Regions from separate parts of the Erwinia wuhanensis genome, predicted to be linked through region 2. Evidence: predicted binding sites of a transcription regulator. Region 2 holds the regulator's gene; each other region holds the start of a gene.
The links. Region 2 encodes LexA, which represses DNA repair genes until DNA is damaged. Its sites were predicted from a motif close to TNCTGTATGTACATACAGNA; they were not measured.
Positions count from the first base shown of each region.

Region 1: a site for LexA is predicted at 2,092-2,111, ahead of sulA (SOS-induced cell division inhibitor SulA). Genes of this name have one in related genera too.
Region 3: a site for LexA is predicted at 1,830-1,849, ahead of dinB (DNA polymerase IV). Genes of this name have one in related genera too.

Region 1 covers NZ_JAUJUH010000002.1:130,321-136,986, forward strand. The annotation lists gene yccS (YccS family putative transporter) at 1-1,311, shown strand, start outside; gene QZH36_RS05080 (TfoX/Sxy family DNA transformation protein) at 1,308-1,931, opposite strand; gene sulA (SOS-induced cell division inhibitor SulA) at 2,131-2,628, shown strand; gene ompA (porin OmpA) at 2,977-4,041, shown strand; gene matP (macrodomain Ter protein MatP) at 4,147-4,602, opposite strand; gene QZH36_RS05100 (AAA family ATPase) at 4,786-6,531, shown strand; gene fabA (bifunctional 3-hydroxydecanoyl-ACP dehydratase/trans-2-decenoyl-ACP isomerase) at 6,600-6,666, shown strand, end outside.
Region 2 covers NZ_JAUJUH010000004.1:461,718-468,383, forward strand. The annotation lists gene QZH36_RS12720 (conjugal transfer protein TraF) at 1-646, opposite strand, end outside; gene zur (zinc uptake transcriptional repressor Zur) at 1,085-1,600, shown strand; gene QZH36_RS12730 (CsbD family protein) at 1,748-1,957, opposite strand; gene lexA (transcriptional repressor LexA) at 2,605-3,213, opposite strand; gene QZH36_RS12740 (diacylglycerol kinase) at 3,311-3,685, opposite strand; gene plsB (glycerol-3-phosphate 1-O-acyltransferase PlsB) at 3,814-6,243, shown strand; gene ubiA (4-hydroxybenzoate octaprenyltransferase) at 6,304-6,666, opposite strand, start outside.
Region 3 covers NZ_JAUJUH010000007.1:28,823-35,488, forward strand. The annotation lists gene pepD (beta-Ala-His dipeptidase) at 1-681, shown strand, start outside; gene dinB (DNA polymerase IV) at 759-1,814, opposite strand; gene dpaA (peptidoglycan meso-diaminopimelic acid protein amidase) at 2,054-2,788, shown strand; gene QZH36_RS16335 (class II glutamine amidotransferase) at 2,759-3,526, opposite strand; gene lpcA (D-sedoheptulose 7-phosphate isomerase) at 3,545-4,123, opposite strand; gene fadE (acyl-CoA dehydrogenase FadE) at 4,338-6,666, shown strand, end outside.

The sequences.
Region 1 (6,666 bases), on a different contig from region 2:
ATTCTGTTCCGCTTTCAGCGGCTGTTAACCATGCAGGCGCGCGCCTGCCAGCAGCTCTCCAACGCTATCTTGCTGCGCGAACCCTGGCAGCACGATCCGCGTTTTGAGCGCGCTTTTGTGCACCTTCAGGCCGCGCTGGAGCGCCTGAGTGCAAACCAACCCGCCAGCAGCGAACTTAAGGCTATGCACTACCTGCTGCATAACCTTAAGGCTATCGACGCCCAGCTGGCGACCATCGAGTCCGAGCAGGTTTTGCAGGACAACAGCGACGGACGTCTTTCCAGTGAAGGCCTGACCGGCTGGGCAGATATCCGTCTGCGCCTGAGTCGCCATCTTTCGCCGCAGTCGCCGCTTTTCCGGCACGCCGTGCGCATGTCGCTGCTGCTCTGTACCGGCTACGCTTTTATCCAGATCACCGGGCTGGAACACGGCTACTGGATCCTGCTGACCAGTCTGTTTGTCTGCCAGCCCAACTATAACGCGACGAAAAGGCGCCTGGCGCTGCGTATTGTCGGCACGCTGGCCGGTATAGCGATTGGTCTGCCGCTACTCTGGCTGATCCCCTCTGTTGAGGGACAGCTGATACTCATTGTGCTCACCGGCGTGCTGTTTTTCGCCTTCCGACAGTCGCAATATGCCTACGCCACGCTTTTTATCACCCTGCTGGTACTTTGCTGCTTTAACCTGCTTGGTGAGGGGTTCGAGATCGCGCTGCCGCGTATTATCGATACGCTGCTGGGCTGCGGCATAGCCTGGATCGCCGTGGCCTTTATCTGGCCCGACTGGCGTTTCCGCCAGCTTTCCGCCGTCGCGGATCGCACGCTTAATGCCAACTGCCGCTATCTGGACGCCATTCTGGTGCAGTATCACCAGGGCAAAGATAATCGCCTGGATTACCGCATTGCCCGGCGCGACGCGCACAACTGCGACGCCGAGCTGGCGTCGGTAGTGTCTAATATTTCGGCCGAAAAAAACGCCAGCGCGCGCCTGCGTGAAGACGCTTTCCGACTACTGTGCCTGAACCACTCTTTTCTCAGCTATATTTCCGCGCTGGGCGCCCATCGCGAGAAAATCACCAACCCGGCCATGCTGCAACTGATGGATGATGCGGTCTGCTACGTCGACGACGTGCTGCATATTGATATTGTTGATGAAGACAAAGCGGCCAGGCTGCTGGGCAATCTTTCCGCCCGCCTGGCAGCGGCGGAAGCGGCGCCGGACACAAAGGAGCCGCTGGTCTTACAGCAGGTTGGCCTGCTGGTTGCACTGCTGCCGGAAATTGTTCGGTTGAAAAAAAAGGGGCTGGCCTAAGACTTTTGCTGCCTGGCCCGGCGCCGCAGCGTTTCCTTATGCCACTGCCGAAGCTCGGTTTTGACGCTTTCCGGCAGCGCTTCGTAATGGCGGCCCGCGATCGCGCCTTCCAGCGCGAAAAGGACGTTGATGCCCAAATTATTGTTGCTGGCGTACAGCTTGAGCCAACAGCGTCTGGCGCCCTGCTCTTTGAGCATGGCGATAGTGCTGATGCCGACCTGACGTAGCAGCGTCTCGATGCGGATAGTCAAATTGGGCAAATCTTTCAGGCGCTGATTTTGCTGCTTTTGCGTTCGCTGCTGGCGTGCGCCCTGCAGGCAAAGCCGGGAGAGCGCCACCAGCTGCCCGTGCTCTTTCCACAGCGGGTCGTCCACCCGATAATAATCCAGCGCGACCGGCATCCCTCTTTTAGTAAAATGCAGAGGCTGCATCTTCCGCTCCACGATATAGGGCTTTACCTGCTCGCAGGCCCGCAGATAAAGCTCCCCTTCCGCTACCAGCGCGAACACCACGTTCTCTATCGACAGGCTGTAGCCGCCGAACTGGCTGCGGCATTCGATTTCGCCCAGTTCGGCAAGCTGGCGTCTGGCTTTTTCAATCTGTTTTTTTGACTGGCTCATCCTTTTCTCCCTGTATACAGAACACCCTCGTCCCTGTGAGAAATGAAAAGTATGCAATCGTGGTAACAGGTTCAATTACTAATTGCCGTTACAGCCGGTTTCATTGTGATTTTGCGAGACGTTATCAAAATTTAGGGTTGATCTTTGTTCACCGCCCTTATACTGTATATCCATACAGTGACCTGCGAGCAAAGCCGATATGCGTACTCATTCCATGAAATCTCATTCTGTTAACAGCCGTTTTCCTCAGCCCCGCTCTTCATCCCATAGCGAAGCGACTGGCCTGATCAGCGAACTGATCTACAGCGAGAATCAGCCGGGCATGACGCAAATGCTACTGCTCCCTTTGCTGCAACAGCTGGGCACGCAGTCCCGCTGGCAGCTATGGCTGACGCCGCAGCAAAAGCTGAGCCGCAGCTGGCTTGCGCGTTCCGGGCTGCCGCTTAATAAAGTGATGCAGGTCCAGGGGCAGGCCATTAATACGCTGGAGGCCATGATTAAAGCGCTGCAAACGGGGAACTACAGCGTGGTGCTGGGTTGGCTGCCTGAGGAACTGACCGAGGAAGATCGTCGTCGGCTCCATGACGCAGCGTTAAGCGGCCAGGCTTTAGGTCTGATTATGCGACCGGATCCGGTCGAAATTGTCGCGTACAGACCCTTTAATGGGTTAAAAATTCAGTCGAGTTTGTATCATTAAGTAAAAATAAGAGTTTTCTCATCATAAACTTCTTCGCCGGGCATGATAAGCGTCTGATTATGCTATGACCCGGCGTGACAATGGTTTAGCCGCGTTTTTCCCGGAAGTTATCTCCCGCCGTCCTGTACGCAAATGTGTAAAAATGTGTACAAAACGCCGTTTTTTTTCAGACCGCCTTCACATCTTACTTGTAAGTTTGCTGGTACGTTGTAGACTTTACGTCGCCAGGGTGCTCAATAATCTCCCTTTTTTGGATGAGTCATAATCGAGCGTCATAACCCGGCGAAGGATTAAATCAAAGAGCTAATGAAAGCTCATTGCCTATTTGGATGATAACGAGGCGCAAAAATGAAAAAGACAGCTATCGCAATTGCAGTGGCACTGGCTGGCTTCGCTACCGTAGCGCAGGCCGCTCCTAAAGATGACACCTGGTATACCGGTGCGAAACTGGGCTGGTCTCAGTACCACGACACTGGTTACTACGGTAACGATTATGCGAACAACGACGGCCCAACTCACGAAAGCCAGCTGGGCGCAGGTGCCTTCGGTGGTTACCAGGCTAATCAGTACCTGGGCTTCGAACTGGGTTATGACTGGCTGGGTCGTATGCCTAACAAAGGCAATGTCGTAAACGGCGCATTCAAAGCACAGGGCATTCAGCTGGCTGCGAAACTGAGCTACCCAATCTATGACGATCTGGACGTGTACACCCGTCTGGGCGGCATGGTATGGCGCGCTGACTCCACGCAGAACAACAACGGTACTCGCATCAGCGATCACGACACCGGTGTTTCTCCGCTGGCAGCTGTAGGTGTTGAATACGCTGTAACCAAAAACTGGGCTACCCGTCTGGACTACCAGTGGGTTAACAACATCGGTGATGCAAACACCGTTGGCACCCGTCCAGATAACGCCATGCTGAGCGTAGGTGTTTCCTACCGTTTCGGCCAGGATGAAGCAGCGCCAGCACCGGCTCCGGCTCCAGCACCAGCGCCAGTTGTTGAAACCAAGCGTTTCACCCTGAAATCAGACGTGCTGTTCACCTTCAACAAGGCGACTCTGAAGCCAGAAGGTCAGCAGGCTCTGGATCAGCTGTACACCCAGCTGAGCTCTCTGGATCCTAAAGACGGCAACGTCGTGGTTCTGGGCTTCACCGACCGTATCGGTTCTGACCAGTACAACCAGAAACTGTCTGAGAAACGTGCACAGTCCGTTGTTGACTACCTCGTGTCTAAAGGCATCCCTTCTAACAAGATCTCTGCACGTGGCATGGGTGAAACTAACCCAGTTACCGGCAACACCTGTGACAGCGTGAAAGGCCGTAACGCCCTGATCGAATGTCTGGGTCCAGACCGTCGCGTAGAAATCCAGGTTAAAGGCATCAAAGACGTGGTAACTCAGCCTCAGGGTTAAGTTTACGCTTTGATAAAAACCCCGCTTCGGCGGGGTTTTTTGTGGGCGCTATTTCGCGCTGCTGCTTATTGTCCCGCCGGCCGTAATTGCAGACCGTCGACAGGTCTAATCCGGCTTGCCCAGGATCGCCTGCAAATCCTGCCTGAGTGAAGACATCTGGCTGGCATATTTTTCTTTATGCTCTGCATCTTCTATCAGCTGCACAATGGTGTCCGAAAGCGTGACGTTTCGCCGCTGCGCCAGCGCGGCCAGCCGCTGCCAGACCAGATACTCCAGATCGATAGATTTCTTCCGCGTATGCTGATGTTCTGCATTAAAGTGACGCTTGCGGCGCGCGCGTATACTTTGCTTCATGCGGTTTTCCAGCGCCGGATTGATATGACGGGCAATCCATGTCGTTACCTCGCCAGGGCTGTGTTCTATCGCCAGCAGCTCACCGACGGCAGCCTGGGCCGCGCTTCGCTCCAGATAACGCGTGATCGCTTCACCTTCCCGGTGTTTTTTCACCAGGTATGTCCACTTCCATCCGCTTTCAAGGTTTTCCAGTTGCTGGTATTTCATCGGGCTCTCATGCTAAACCTGTAACCTATTTAGAATAACAGCTTTTTTAACATAGCCGCACGGAAAACCAGAGCGAACTCGCAATTGCGGCCCGTAAGGGTGCAAAGAAGAACTCAGCGATGCTTAACAGGCTGAAATCTTGTATAATGGCGTATTACTCATTTTAAGAAAAAAACGATAACTTTGATCAACAACCAACTTGAATGGCGCGCCCTGCAGCCCGATACCGACAGCGTTCAGTCGCTTTTCTCCGAGCTTCCTGATGATCCCTGTTACTTTTCCGAAGTACAGCCACGCCTGTTCAATACGCTGAGCCTGCTGCTGGACAGCCAGGCAAAACTGCCGCTGATGCTGGTCAAAACGCCGGAGCACCCGGAGTATCAGGCTCTGCTGCAGACCGTGATTTCAGGTTTTGATGATGAAAGCGTGACGCTGTACGGCGGTCATTATCATATTGACGGCGCGGCGGTCAGCTGGCGTCCGGCCGAGTCGGAGCAGGATAATTTTGCCTCGACGGGCGGCGTGCACAGCGCAGACTGGATTGAGGCGGAACAGCTGTTCGGCTGTTTCCGTCAGTACAATAATACGTTAACGCTTGAACCCGGACTGGTGCACAAGGCTAACGGCGGGACGCTACTGCTTTCTTTACGCGCCCTGCTGGCCCAGCCGCTGCTCTGGCTACGTCTGAAGCAAATCCTCAGCACCCGCCAGTTTAGCTGGCATTCGCCCGACGAGTCCCGGCCGCTGCCGGTTGCCGTGCCGCCAATGCCGCTGCATTTTCGTCTTATCCTGACCGGTGAACGCGACGCGCTGGCTGATTTCCAGGAGATGGAGCCGGAGCTGGCGGCGCTGGCGTTCTATTCGGAATTTGAGGATAACATTCAGATCGTCGACGAGCAGTCGTTCGCTTTGTGGATCAAGTGGGCACGTTCGGTCGCTGCTGATGAAGATCTGCTGATTGCAGACGATCTTTGGCCGGTGCTGATGCGTGAAGCGGTACGCTATACCGGCGACCAGGAAACGCTGCCGCTGTGTCCCGTCTGGCTGGCTCGCCAGTTCCAGGAGGCGGCGGCCAACAGCGATGAAAACCTGATCAACGGCGAACACCTTCAGGCGGCGCTGGATAATCGCGAGTGGCGCGAAGGCTTCCTTGCCGAGCGAATTCGTGACGAGATCCTGCTGGATCAGATCCTGATCGAAACCGAAGGCGAGGCGATTGGTCAAATCAACGCCCTTTCCGTTATCGAATTTCCCGGCCATCCCCGCGCCTTCGGCGAGCCTTCCCGCATCAGCTGTGTCGTACACGTGGGCGACGGCGAGTTCCATGACGTGGAGCGTAAAGCGGAGCTGGGCGGCAACATCCATGCCAAAGGCATGATGATTATGCAGGCATGGCTGATTGCGGAGCTGGAGCTTGATCAGCAGCTGCCCTTCTCCGCCTCGGTCGTGTTTGAACAATCCTATTCAGAAGTCGATGGCGACAGCGCATCGCTGGCCGAACTCTGCGCCCTGATCAGCGCGCTGTCCAGCCAGCCGATTACGCAACAGATTGCCGTGACCGGCTCGGTGGATCAGTTCGGTCGCGTGCAGCCAGTCGGCGGCCTGAACGAAAAGATCGAAGGCTTTTTCCATATCTGCCAGCAGCGCACGCTGAACGGCAGCCAGGGCGTTATCATTCCTGCGGCGAACGTGCGTCACCTTTGCCTGCAGCAGGAAGTGGTGGATGCCGTGCGGGAAGGAAAATTTCACGTCTGGGCGGTGGAAAGCGTGGAGGAAGCCCTTCCTCTCCTGACCAAAACCGAATGGGACAAAGAAGACGCGCCTTGTCTGCTAAGATCGATTCAGGAGCGCATTGCGCAAATAAACCAACAGGAAGGTCGGCAACGTCCGTGGCCGCTGCGCTGGCTGAACTGGTTTAACCAGAGCTAATCGGGCTTGCTCAGCTTACAGCTGTAAGCTAACCTTCGTGCTTCAATAAAATAAGGCTTATTAAGAACATGGTAGATAAACGCAAATCCTACTCAAAAGAAGACCTGATTGCCTCTGGTCGCGGTGAACTTTTCG
Region 2 (6,666 bases):
CCACGGCAACGCCGTAGTCATAAACTATGGCGCCGCGTCCCAGCGCTGACGAGGTCAGCGAGTCCTGCGCGCCCGGCCGTGGAAAATCGGTGCCGTCGGCAATGCGCTGCAAATAGTCGATATCGCCCTGGCTGACGTTCGCCGTCACGTGCGCCGTACCGTAAGCTTTCGCCACAAAGGCAAAAGGCAGCACTTCGTTCGGCACGGTCACCGCCACGGCCGCGCCTGCCGTAGCCCAGGCTTTGTTGCCCTTGATGCCGCGCAGCTGGCTCGCCAGATCGCCGGCCGCCGCCCGCACGCGTGGATAATTCAGGCTGATGGGATCCTGCTCGGCAATGTCCTGATAGCGGTCAACGCTGTCGCTCAGGTCATCCACTTTATCGATGAGCTTGTGCTTATCCGTCAGCTGCGCGCCAGCGGCCGGAAGAATAATACTGACATCGTCTTCCGGCTGGGCTTTCGTCATCAGCGCCGGGTTAGCCAGCACCGCCGTGCCATAGGTTGAAGAGGCTACGCCCGTGCCACCCATCGCATCGTTGCGAGCGTCGTAGTAGTTGCCAGCGGCCAGAGCGCTTAGCGGAGCCAGAAACAGCACGGGAAATACAACCGGTCGGGTGAATCTGTTCAGCTTAAATTTTTTGACCATTTACTTCTAACCCTTCAACAAAGGAGACAGCGCCTGAAGCGCGACAAGTGTGATTGTCCGTATAATGGGCCGAACGGCGCTAAGTCATTAGCCTGAACTAAGTCAAATTACCGGGGCTTTTCTGCTCATTGCACGGCTTTTAATCTGCTAGCTGGCTTGAAAATAAGCCGTGTTTTCAACGTCTGCTGTGGAAAGGTTTACAAATATTTAAGTAAATGTAGCCAAAACATTTCAGAGTGCAACCGTTATTGACGGTCTTCTTTAGTAATGAATGGTACAACGCAGTTGATGACAAAGGTGAGCTTCCGCTCTTCGGATTTGACTGAAATTTTTTGCGGGCATAGCGATGAAGGGAGACGCTCAGGCGGGAAGCCGGAAGCGCGGCGTTTTTATCGGCGCTGTGATAATATAACGTGCTAAGCCAGCCTGGGGAGATCTATGAACATTAACAGTCCTGAAAATATTCTGTCGCAGGCGGAAGCTATCTGTCAGCAGCGCAACGTCAGGCTGACGCCTCAGCGTCTGGAGGTGCTGCGGCTGATGAGCCAGCACCACGGCGCGATCAGCGCGTACGACCTGCTGGACCTGCTGCGCGCCAGCGAACCGCAGGCCAAACCGCCCACTATCTATCGGGCATTGGACTTTCTGCTGGAGCAGGGATTCGTGCATCGCGTGGAGTCCACCAACAGCTATGTCGTCTGCCATCATTTCGAAGAGCCTGCGCATACCTCGGCGATGCTGATCTGCGACCGCTGCGGCGGCGTAGCGGAGCAACATGCGGAAGGCGTGCAGGATATTCTGAAGTCCCTGTCGCGGGCAGCGGGCTTTGCGCTGACCAACAGCGTGATTGAAGCGCACGGATTGTGCCAAAGCTGCGTTGAGGTGGAAGCCTGCCAGCATCAGGATGCGTGCCAGCACGATCATACGCTTGGGACAAAAAAGCGCGGTCGTTGAAACGGTCAACCATCAGAATAATTTAAGCGGCGGGATCGCGCCAGACAAAACAACAAGGGCAGCGCCAGAAGCGCTGCCCTTGCTTTAGAAGGCTATCCGGAGAATCGGCCCTGGCAGTGCCAGTCAGCCTTTCCGGGGGCTATCTTATCAGAAACGGTGGTTGTTGCTGGTTTCCCAGTCGCCCAGCTCTTTCTCAGCCTGGTCTTTGGTGTAGCCATAACGTTCCTGAATTTTACCGACCAGCTGATCGCGTTTACCTTCTACGACGGTCATGTCGTCATCGGTCAGCTTGCCCCATTTTTCTTTAAATTTACCTTTTAACTGTTTCCAGTTACCGCCGGCTTCGTCTTTATTCATCTTGTTTCTCCTTAACCTTAGGTGATAACAGCTTATCGTTACAGCAAAACCACTGACAGCAACATAAAACGCTGCCCAAATGCTTAACGTACAGATAATTGTAGTAGAAGATGGCAGGTTTGCACGGCGAGGCGGCGTATTTTTCTAAAAAAAAGCGAAGCGGCACGGGCCGGGCAGCAAAAATCGCGCGGGCTCGGATACTTAAGAAGCGGGAGAACAGAAGCGCTGAGGCGATTTTGCCGGTTCGATCGAAGGGAGCGGGAAGCGACGGATGCCAACAGAGAGTAACCGCCCATACGGAATGCCAACACACAATAACGCCAATGCGGAATACCAACAGGCAGTAAATATCAGCGTGGGATACGAAAAGACAATAAACGCTAAATACGAACAGGAGCGGGCATCGATATATGTCGGACAGAACTACGATGGCTTGCGCTCCACAGGAGACATTCAGGCACGGTCAGACAATATGGCAGGGGCAGACAACAACCGTAGGTGCGGTCAGACAATATGGCAGGGGCATACAGCAGAAGGATTCAGACAATATGAGAGGTGCGAAATAAAAGCCGTAGGCGATACGCCCGCCGGTAGAAGCAAGCCTCTGCGTCATCGCAACGACGCAGAGGCGGCACGGCGTCTGGCTATTACAGCCAGCTACCGTTGCGGATCACGCCGACGGCAAGCCCTTCGATAGAGAAGGTATGCTCACGCAGATCCACCACAATCGGCTGGAACTCGCTGTTTTCCGGCAGCAGCTGCACAATGTTGCCCTGCTTTTTCAGGCGCTTGACGGTGACTTCATCATCAATACGCGCTACCACGACCTGGCCATTGCGCACGTCCTGGGTTTTATGAACCGCCAGCAGGTCGCCATCCATAATGCCGATATCCTTCATCGACATGCCGCTAACGCGCAGCAGGAAATCCGCGCCCGGCTTAAACAGATCGGGATCGACCTGGTAATGGCCTTCGATATGCTGTTCCGCCAGCAGCGGTTCGCCTGCCGCCACGCGGCCAATCAGCGGCAGGCCATCGACTTCTTCCATCATCAGGCGGATACCGCGTGATGCGCCGGAAACGATCTCGATAACGCCTTTACGCGCCAGCGCCTTCAGGTGTTCTTCAGCCGCATTCGGGGAGCGGAAGCCGAGCTGAGCGGCAATCTCTGCCCGCGTCGGCGGCATGCCGGTCTGGTTAATATGCTGGCGAATCAGGTCATAGACCTGCTGCTGCCTTGCCGTTAGTGCTTTCATCCCGCCCCCTGGTTGTTTATACAGTCGACTGTGAGTATATACAGGTATTTCGTCAATGAAAACCTCAAGCCGGATAAAAAACCATGGTGATAGCTATTTAGCCCGGCGGCTGGTGAGAAAGCAGAATCGTCAGCCAGACAAAAACCGCTAACAGAATAGCTAACAGCACGGCAGCTGAGCCCATATCTTTGGCGCGCCCGGAAAGCTCGTGGAACTCATTGCCCAGCCTGTCGACCACGGCTTCTATCGCGCTGTTGAGGATTTCCACAATCACCACCAGCGCGACGGAGCCAATCAGCATGACTCTGGCCAAAGGCGTCACGTCCAGCCAGCAGGCGATAATAATCGCCACTACCGCCGCAACCACTTCCTGGCGGAAAGCCGCCTCGTGTTGCCAGGCCGCCCGTAATCCTTTCCAGGAATACCCCGCAGCTTTAATGATCCGCGTTAAACCCGAGGCGTTATTTGCCATAATCAGGGAACCCTTTGTTCTGTTTAGCGTCAATGTCAGGGTAGCGCACATTTTGCAACACCACAGATCTCATGCAAGGATTCTGGTATGCTTGCGGCGCTTTGCTAACAAGAGGCTTTATGTTGTCTATGTCAGGTTGGCGTAACTTATATTACAAATTATTGAATTTACCGGTAAAAATGCTGGTAAAAAGTAAAGCGATCCCTGCCGAGCCGGTCGTTGAGCTGGGGCTGGATACGTCGCGTCCTATTATGTATGTGCTGCCATACGATTCAAAGGCCGATTTGCTGGCGCTGCGTGAGCAGTGTCGCAAAGAGGATCTGCCCGATCCTTTAGACCCGCTGGAGATCGACGGCACGCTGCTGCCCCGCTACGTCTTTATTCATGATGGCCCGCGCGTATTTCCTTATTACGCGGCCAATCCGGAATCCGTAAAGACGTTTCACGACTATCTGGATCTCCATCGCAGCAACCCGCTGCTGGACGTGCAGATGGTGCCCGTCTCGATTATGTTTGGTCGGGCGCCGGGGCGTGAAGTTCAGGGCGAAAGCCAGCCGCATCTGCGCGTGCTGAACGGCATTCAGAAATTTATCGCCGTCCTGTGGCTGGGCCGCGACAGCTTTGTGCGTTTCTCGCCGATGGTGTCGCTGCGCCGTATGGCAACCGAGCACGGCACCGATAAAACCATCGCCCAGAAGCTGGCGCGCGTGGCCAGAATGCACTTTGCCCGTCAGCGCCTTGCCGCAGTCGGCCCGCGTCTGCCTGTGCGTCAGGATCTGTTCAACAAGCTCTTACAGTCCAAGGCTATCGCCAAGGCCGTAGAGGACGAAGCGCGCAGTAAGAAAATCTCCCATGAGAAGGCGCAGCAGAACGCCATTGAGCTGATGGAAGAAGTTGCCGCGGATTTCTCCTACGAGGCAATCCGTCTGACCGACAGGATCATGGGCTGGACGTGGAGCAAGCTCTATCAGGGCATCAACGTCAACGGCGGCGAGCGCGTGCGTCAGCTGGCGCAGGACGGCCATGAAATCGTTTACGTGCCGTGCCACCGCAGCCATATGGATTACCTGCTGCTCTCCTACGTGCTTTATCACCAGGGCCTGGTGCCGCCGCATATCGCTGCGGGCATCAACCTGAACTTCTGGCCGGCCGGCCCGATTTTCCGTCGCCTGGGCGCGTTCTTTATTCGCCGCACGTTTAAGGGCAACAAGCTCTACTCCACCGTTTTCCGCGAATACCTGGGCGAGCTGTTCACCCGTGGCTATTCCGTGGAGTACTTTGTGGAAGGCGGCCGTTCCCGAACCGGACGCCTGCTCGATCCAAAAACCGGCACGCTGTCGATGACCATTCAGGCGATGCTGCGCGGCGGCAACCGCCCGATTACGCTGGTGCCGATTTACATCGGCTACGAGCACGTCATGGAAGTTGGCACCTATGCCAAAGAGCTGCGCGGCGCGACCAAAGAAAAAGAAGGCTTTATGCAGATGGTGCGCGGGCTGCGCAAGCTGCGCAATCTGGGCCAGGGCTACGTCAACTTCGGTGAACCGCTGCCGCTGGTGGCTTACCTGAACAAGCACGTGCCGGAATGGCGCGACGCTATCGACCCGATCGAATCCCAGCGTCCGGCCTGGCTGACGCCAGCGGTCAACGATATCGCCCAGCGCGTCATGGTGCGGATCAATAACGCGGGCGCGGCCAACGCCATGAACCTGTGCGTTACCGCGCTGCTGGCTTCCCGTCAGCGTTCGCTAACCCGTGAGCAGCTGGTGGAACAGCTGGACTGCTATATTCAGCTGCTGCGCAACGTGCCTTATTCGCCGGACGCCACCGTGCCGGACATGACGCCGGAAGCGCTCCTGGATCATGCGCTCAGCATGAACAAGTTCGAGATCGAGCAGGATAATATCGGCGAGATCATCGTGCTGCCGCGCGAGCAGGCGGTGCTGATGACCTATTACCGCAACAACGTTCACCACATGCTGGTGATGCCGTCGGTGATTGCGGTAATTTTGATGCAGCATCAGGAGCTGACGCGCGCCGAGCTGCTGCGCCAGGTCAGCGTGATCTATCCTATGCTGAAAAGCGAGCTGTTCCTGCACTGGGAAAAAGACGAGCTGCCGGGCGTGCTGGATCCGCTGGTCAGCGAAATGGCGCGTCAGGGTTTGTTGACCGCCGACGAGCAGACGCAAACGCTACGCCTCAGCCCTGCCCGTTTCCATACGCTACAGCTGCTGGCGGCCGGTGTGCGGGAGACGCTACAGCGCTACGCCATCACCTTTTCTATCCTCAGCGCCAATCCGTCGATCAACCGCGGTACGCTGGAGAAAGAGAGCCGCACCATGGCGCAGCGCCTGTCGGTGCTGCACGGCATCAACGCGCCGGAATTCTTCGATAAGGCGGTGTTCTCGACGCTGGTGCTGACGCTGCGTGATGAAGGCTATATCAGCGATACCGGCGATGCGCACTATGAAAGAACGCATAAGGTCTATCAGCTGCTGGCCGATCTGATCAGCCAGGAAGTGCGGATGACCATTGAAAGCGCGCTGACATACGAGTAGGTAAGAGATAAAAAAAAGGCCGGCATGAGCATCACACCGGCCTTTTTTATTGGCTGTCGATCAGCCAGAAAACGGCGCGCAGCTCAAAGCGATGCCTACAAACAGGATCAGCCCCACATAGTTGTTATTCAGAAAGCCACGAAAACAGGCATCACGTTCGCGAGCGCTAATCAGCTTTTGCTGATAAATAAACAGCGTCGCCGCCGCCAGCAGCGAGCAGTAAAAAGGCGTACCCAGCTGCATCAGCCAGCCGATGGCGGCCATCAGCCCCAGCGTGGCCAGCTGCAACAGGCCGATAATCAGCTTATCAAAACGGCCAAACAGGATGGCGGTGGATTTGACGCCGATTTTTAAATCGTCATCCCTGTCCACCATCGCATACTGCGTGTCGTAAGCGACCGTCCAACAAATATTGGCGAAAAA
Region 3 (6,666 bases), on a different contig from region 2:
CGTGAGGCGATGGCGACGCTGGCTGTTCCGGCCGACAAGCTCGACCAGCTAAAAGGCATGGCGCTGCACTATCTGGAAACCCTGCGCAACGAGCTGGGTCTGAAAGAGAAAAACATCAATATCGTGGTGGAAAATATCGCCGCTAACGACCAGGCGCTGTCCACCATCAGCCGCGACGCCTTTATTGCGCTGCTGAACAGCACGCCAAACGGCGTGATCCGCAACTCCGACGTGATGAAAGGCGTGGTGGAAACCTCGCTGAACGTTGGCGTGGTGTCGATTAAGGATGACGAAGCACGTATCAACTGCCTGGTGCGCTCGCTGATCGACAGCGGCAAAGATTACCTGGTGGAAACGCTGACGGCGCTGGGCGATCTGGCGGGTGCGAAAACCGTGGCGAAAGGCAGCTATCCAGGGTGGCAGCCCGATGCCTCTTCGCCGGTGATGGCGCTGGTGGAAGAAACCTACAAAAAGCTGTTTAACAAAGCGCCGAATATCCAGGTGATCCATGCGGGTCTGGAATGCGGCCTGTTTAAAAAGCCGTACCCGGATATGGATATGGTTTCTATTGGCCCCACCATCACCGGCCCACACTCGCCGGATGAGCAGGTGCATATCGGCAGCGTCGGCCTTTACTGGCAGCTGCTGACCGCGCTGTTGAAGGCTATTCCGGCTAAGTAAAACAGGACGGGCGAAGCACCACGCTTCGCCCGTTTTCTCTCCCGCTCGCAATCTCGCTCAGGGCAACGTACGCGGCATTAAATTCCCAGCAGTAATTGTCTTTCCAATTGCGGATTCAGCAAGGTTACGTGCAGCCCGACCAGACGCACGCCGCGCCCTGCCCGCCGCTCTTCCCAGGTTTTTTTCGCCACGTCGATCAGGTCTTCTTTATTCAGCACTGGCCAGACGTGCTCCTGGGTCGTCTGCTGGAAATCGTCAAACTTCAGCTTTACGCCCTGCCTGGCGATCAGCAGATCGGGCTTAATCACCTTTAGCCGCCGTTCCAGCTCCGCATAGAGAAAATCGATGATTTCCAGGCACGCTTCCCATTCATGAATATCTGCCGACAGCGTGCGCTCCACGCCCAGCGATTTACGCAGGCGATCCGTTACCACCTCGCGCTCGTCGATGCCGTTACAGCGCTCCCACAGCACGCGGCCAAACTTGCCGAAGCGCTTTAGTAGCGCGGCCAGATCCGTTTTCTGCACGTCGGCGCAGGTGTGCAGCCCCAGCTCCTCCAGCTTTTTCGCGGTGACCTTGCCGACGCCGGGTATTTTTGCCAGCGGCAGCGTCAGCAGAAACTGCGGGAGTTCCTGCGGCGTGATCACAAACTGGCCGTCCGGCTTATTCATATCCGAAGCGATTTTTGCGACGAATTTAATCGGCGCCACCCCGGCCGACGCGGTGAGATCCAGTTCGCGGGCGATGGTCTGCCGGATCTCCCGCGCCATCAGCGTGGCGGATCCGTGGCAGTGCGGGCTGTCGGTAACGTCCAGGTAGGCCTCGTCCAGCGACAGCGGTTCGATAAGCGAGGTATAGCGCGAGAAAATATCCCGAATATGTGCGCTGGCTTCTTTATAAGCGTCAAAACGGCCGGGGATCACTTTCAGATGCGGGCAAAGCTTAAGGGCCGTCGCGGTCGCCATCGCGCTGTGCACGCCAAACTTCCTGGCGGGATAGTTAGCGGTGCTGATCACGCCGCGCTTGTGCTGGCTGCCGCCAATAGCGACAGGGATATTGCGCAGGCTGGGATCGTCGCGCATCTCCACCGCCGCATAAAAGCAGTCCATATCTACATGTATAATCTTGCGCATTCGCCCCTCCGCCAGCACTGGATAAGTATACAGGCAGCGAGCGCGTTTTCAACAGGTTAACGGGCGGCCGAAGCGCAGCGGCAGCGGCCTGGCGCAACTTTTCTCGGTTTTTTCTACGCGGCTCTCTTGATAAAAAAATAGACAATGCTAATGTGACGCAGCTTTTACGGATATTTCCGAAACTGCGAGTCAACCACGTCTTCGGACGGCGTATCAACCCTACTATCAAGGGAACCAGAATGGGCAAAATCGCACTGCTGTTTGCGATGTTTTTTCTGCCAGCCGTTGTTTTCGCCAGCGCGCCGGTCGCACCGATCGCTCCTCTGGCGCCGGTAAGCAAAGAGTTAAAGAAGCAGTTACTCGGCACACCTGTTTATATTCAGATCTTTAAAGAAGAACGCACGCTTGAGCTGTATGGCAAAATCGGCACCGAATATCGGCTGCTCGACAGCTACCGTATCTGTAATTTCTCCGGCGGGTTAGGCCCTAAACGTCGCCAGGGCGATTTTAAAAGTCCGGAAGGGTTTTATAGCGTGGGGCTTTCCCAGCTGAAGCCGGACAGCCGCTTTTATCGCGCTATTAATACGGGTTTTCCGAACGAATATGACCGCCAGCAGGGTTATGAAGGGAAATACCTGATGATCCACGGGAACTGCGTTTCCGTGGGCTGCTATGCCATGACGGATGCCAATATCGACGATATCTATCGCTATGTGGAAGCGGCGTTGCGCAACGGCCAGCCGCGCGTGGCCGTCAGCATTTATCCATTCCGCATGACCGACAGCAACCTGCAGCGCCATCGCTATTCGGTTTATTTCAGCTTCTGGCAGCAGCTCCAGCCCGGCTACGCCGAGTTTGTGAAAAACCGCCAGCCGCCGGCAATGGGCGTCAGCGGCGGCAAGTACGTGCTGAACAGCCCGTTGCTGAACGATGCCACCAGCCAGTCAGCGCTGGCGCTCTCCGAGGCAAAATAACGCCCAGTCGCCTGGCGCAATTTTGTGCCAGGTTTCGTTGCCCGTTAAGGGCTGAGTGGCGATCACCGTGACCACGTCATCCGGCGTGGTCTGCTTCTGAAAATCTATCTCCACGTCCTGATCCAGCAGCGTCGCTTTACCGAACGGCGCGCGACGCGTGATCCAGAACAGATTGGTCGAGCAGAACGCCATCAGATAGCGGCCATCCGACAGCAGCATATTAAATACGCCCTTTTCCCGCAGTTCCGTCGCCAGCTCCGCAATATAGCGAAACACCGCCGGCCAGTTGCCCGGCGTGCGCGGGTAGCGCGTGGTCAGCTTATGCAGCAGCCAGCAGAACGCCTGCTCGCTGTCCGTCTCGCCTATCGGGCGAAAAGGGCCGGTTTCCATCCCGCGATAGCCTTTCAGCTGGCCGTTATGCGCGTAGGTCCAGTTGCGTCCCCACAGCTCGCGGGTAAAAGGATGGGTGTTTTCCAGCGACACCTCGCCACGGTTCGCCTGACGAATATGCGCCACCACCGAGCAGGATTTTATCGGATAATCCTGCACCAGGCGCGCTATCGGCGAATTAAAGCTGGGCTGCGGATCTTTAAACGTCCGGCAGCCTTTCCCTTCGTAAAAGGTGATGCCCCAACCATCCTTATGCGGGCCGGTTTTCCCGCCGCGCTGCACAAGCCCGGTAAAGCTGAAACAGATGTCCGTAGGGACATTCGCGCTCATCCCGAGCAGTTCGCACATAGCCGTTCCTCGCGTCAGTTACTTCGCCATCTCTTTTTCAATCAGCAGGATCAGGATATGAATAACTTTGATATGAATTTCCTGAATGCGATCGGCGTAGCCAAAGTGCGGCACGCGGATTTCCACATCGGCCGTTCCGGCCATTTTGCCGCCGTCCTTGCCGGTCAGGGTAATCACTTTCATTCCCTGCGCGCGCGCCGCCTCTACCGCTTTAATCACATTAGCAGAGTTGCCGGAAGTCGAAATGCCCAGCAGCACGTCGCCCGCGCGGCCCACGGCCTCAACATAGCGTGAGAAGATATGATCGTAACCAAAATCGTTGCCCACGCAGGAGATATGGCTGACGTCGGAGATAGCGATCGCCGGATAGCCCGGGCGGTTGTCGCGATAGCGGCCGGTCAGCTCCTCGGCAAAGTGCATGGCGTCGCAGTGTGAACCGCCGTTGCCGCAGGAAAGCACCTTGCCGCCGGCTTTGAATGAATCCGCCAGCAGTACCGCAGCACGCTGAATAGCATGGATATTGGCGTCATCGCTGAGGAAATTATTGAGCGTGTCCTGTGCTTCACTCAGCTCGGCGCGAATGATGTCCTGATACATAGGGAGAGTCCTTTTAGGTGAGGTCTGCGGCAGTTTAGCAAGTTGCCACGCGGGCGAAAAGCGCCCTGCCCGTTCACGCGGCGCTTTGCCCTGTGCCGGTCGCGCTTTGTGAGCCAGGTTGTAATTATCATGTAAATAGATTGATAAAGAAAATCATCTCTATTACATCTGTAGCTAACAGGTCAGACCTCTTACAACTTACGGAGCGATGGTTATGATGGTTTTCAGTTGCGTGGCGACAATTTTGCTCATTGGCGCGCTGTTTTATCACCGTGTTAACCTGCGGCTGGCGAGCCTGCTCGTGCTGCTCTGGACGGCAGCCTGGGCGATGGCTGGCGTCTGGACGCCGTGGCTGCTGGTACCGTTAGCGATTATTCTGCTGCCCTTCAACGTGCTGCCGCTGCGGCAGGCGCTTTTTTCCAGACAGATGTTGAAGACCTTCCAGAAAGTGATGCCGCCGATGTCGCGCACGGAAAAAGAAGCGATCGACGCCGGCACTACCTGGTGGGAAGGCGATCTGTTTCGCGGACGGCCGGACTGGAACAAACTGCATGACTATCCGCAGCCAAGGCTGACGCCGGAAGAGCAGGCTTTTCTGGATGGCCCGGTAGAAGAAGCGTGCCGACTGGCTAATGATTTTCAGATAACCCATGAGATGGCCGACCTGCCGCCGGAGCTGTGGGCTTATCTGAAAGAGCAGCGTTTCTTCGCGATGATCATCAAAAAAGAGTACGGCGGCCTTGAGTTCTCCGCCTATGCCCAGGCGCGCGTGCTGCAAAAGCTGGCGGGCGTTTCCGGTATCCTGGCGATTACCGTTGGCGTGCCTAACTCGCTTGGCCCAGGCGAGCTGTTGCAGCATTACGGCACCGACGAGCAGAAAGATTACTATCTGCCCCGGCTGGCTAGCGGCCTGGAAATCCCTTGTTTTGCGCTAACCAGCCCGGAAGCGGGTTCCGACGCGGGCGCTATCCCGGACGTGGGCGTGGTGTGCCGGGGCGAGTGGCAGGGCCAGCAGGTGCTGGGAATGCGGCTGACCTGGAACAAGCGCTATATCACGCTGGCACCGGTCGCCACGGTGCTGGGCCTGGCGTTTAAGCTTTCCGATCCCGACCATCTGCTGGGCGAAAAAGAAGAGCTGGGCATTACCTGCGCGCTGATCCCTACCCAGACGCCGGGCGTGGAAATCGGCAAGCGCCACTTCCCGCTCAACGTACCTTTCCAGAACGGCCCGACGCGCGGCGACGCTATTTTCGTGCCGATTGACTATATTATCGGCGGGCCGGCGATGGCCGGTCAGGGCTGGCGGATGCTGGTGGAATGCCTCTCGGTCGGACGCGGCATCACGCTGCCGTCCAACTCCACCGGCAGCCTGAAAAGCATCGCGCTGGCTATTGGTGCCTATGCCCATATCCGTCGCCAGTTCCGTCTGCCTATCGGCAAGATGGAAGGGATCGAAGAGCCGCTGGCGCGCATCGCCGGAAACGCTTATGTGATGGACGCGGCCGCCTCGCTGATCACCAGCGGCATTATGCTGGGCGAGAAACCGGCGGTGCTCTCCGCTATCGTAAAATATCACTGCACCCATCGCGGCCAGCGCGCCATTATGGATGCGATGGATATCGCCGGCGGTAAAGGCATTATGCTGGGTAAAAGCAATTTCCTGGCCCGAGCCTATCAGGGCGCGCCGATCGCCATTACCGTTGAGGGCGCGAACATTCTGACCCGCAGCATGATCATCTTCGGTCAGGGTGCTATTCGTTGTCATCCCTATATCCTTGCGGAAATGGCGGCGGCCCAGGATCATAATCTGCACGCGTTTGATAAAGCGTTGTTTCACCATGTCGGCCACGTCGCCAGCAATAATCTGCGTAGCCTGTGGCTGGGGCTGACCGCTGGCCGCACCAGTAAAACGCCGACCCGCGATGCAACCCGCCGTTACTATCAGCATCTGAACCGCTTAAGCGCCAACCTGGCCCTGCTTTCTGATATTTCGATGTCGGTTCTGGGCGGCAGCCTGAAGCGCCGCGAACGCATCTCTGCACGCCTCGGCGACGTGCTCAGCCAGCTTTATCTCGCCTCCGCCACGCTGAAGCGTTATGAAGACGAAGGCCGCAACGAGGCCGATCTGCCGCTGGTGCACTGGGGCGTGCAGGATGCGCTGAACCAGGCCGAAACCGCTATTGAGGATCTGCTGCGCAACTTCCCGAACCGGCTGGTCGCGGGTCTGTTGCAGGTTGTCGTCTTCCCGCTGGGCCGCCACTGCCGCGCGCCTTCCGACCGGCTTGACCATCAGCTGGCGCGTATTCTACAAGTGCCTTCAGCCACACGTACTCGCTTAGGGCGCGGCCAGTATCTGACGCCGGGCGAAAATAACCCGGCAGGCCAGCTGGAAGAAGCATTAACGGACGTGATAGCGGCGGAAGCTATCCATGACAGGCTGAATAAGAAAGCGCAAAAGCCGCTCTCCTTTACCCGTCTGGACAAGCTGGCGCAAAAAGGCCTGGTGGAAAAATGGCTGACGGAAGAAGAGGCCGCCGTGCTGA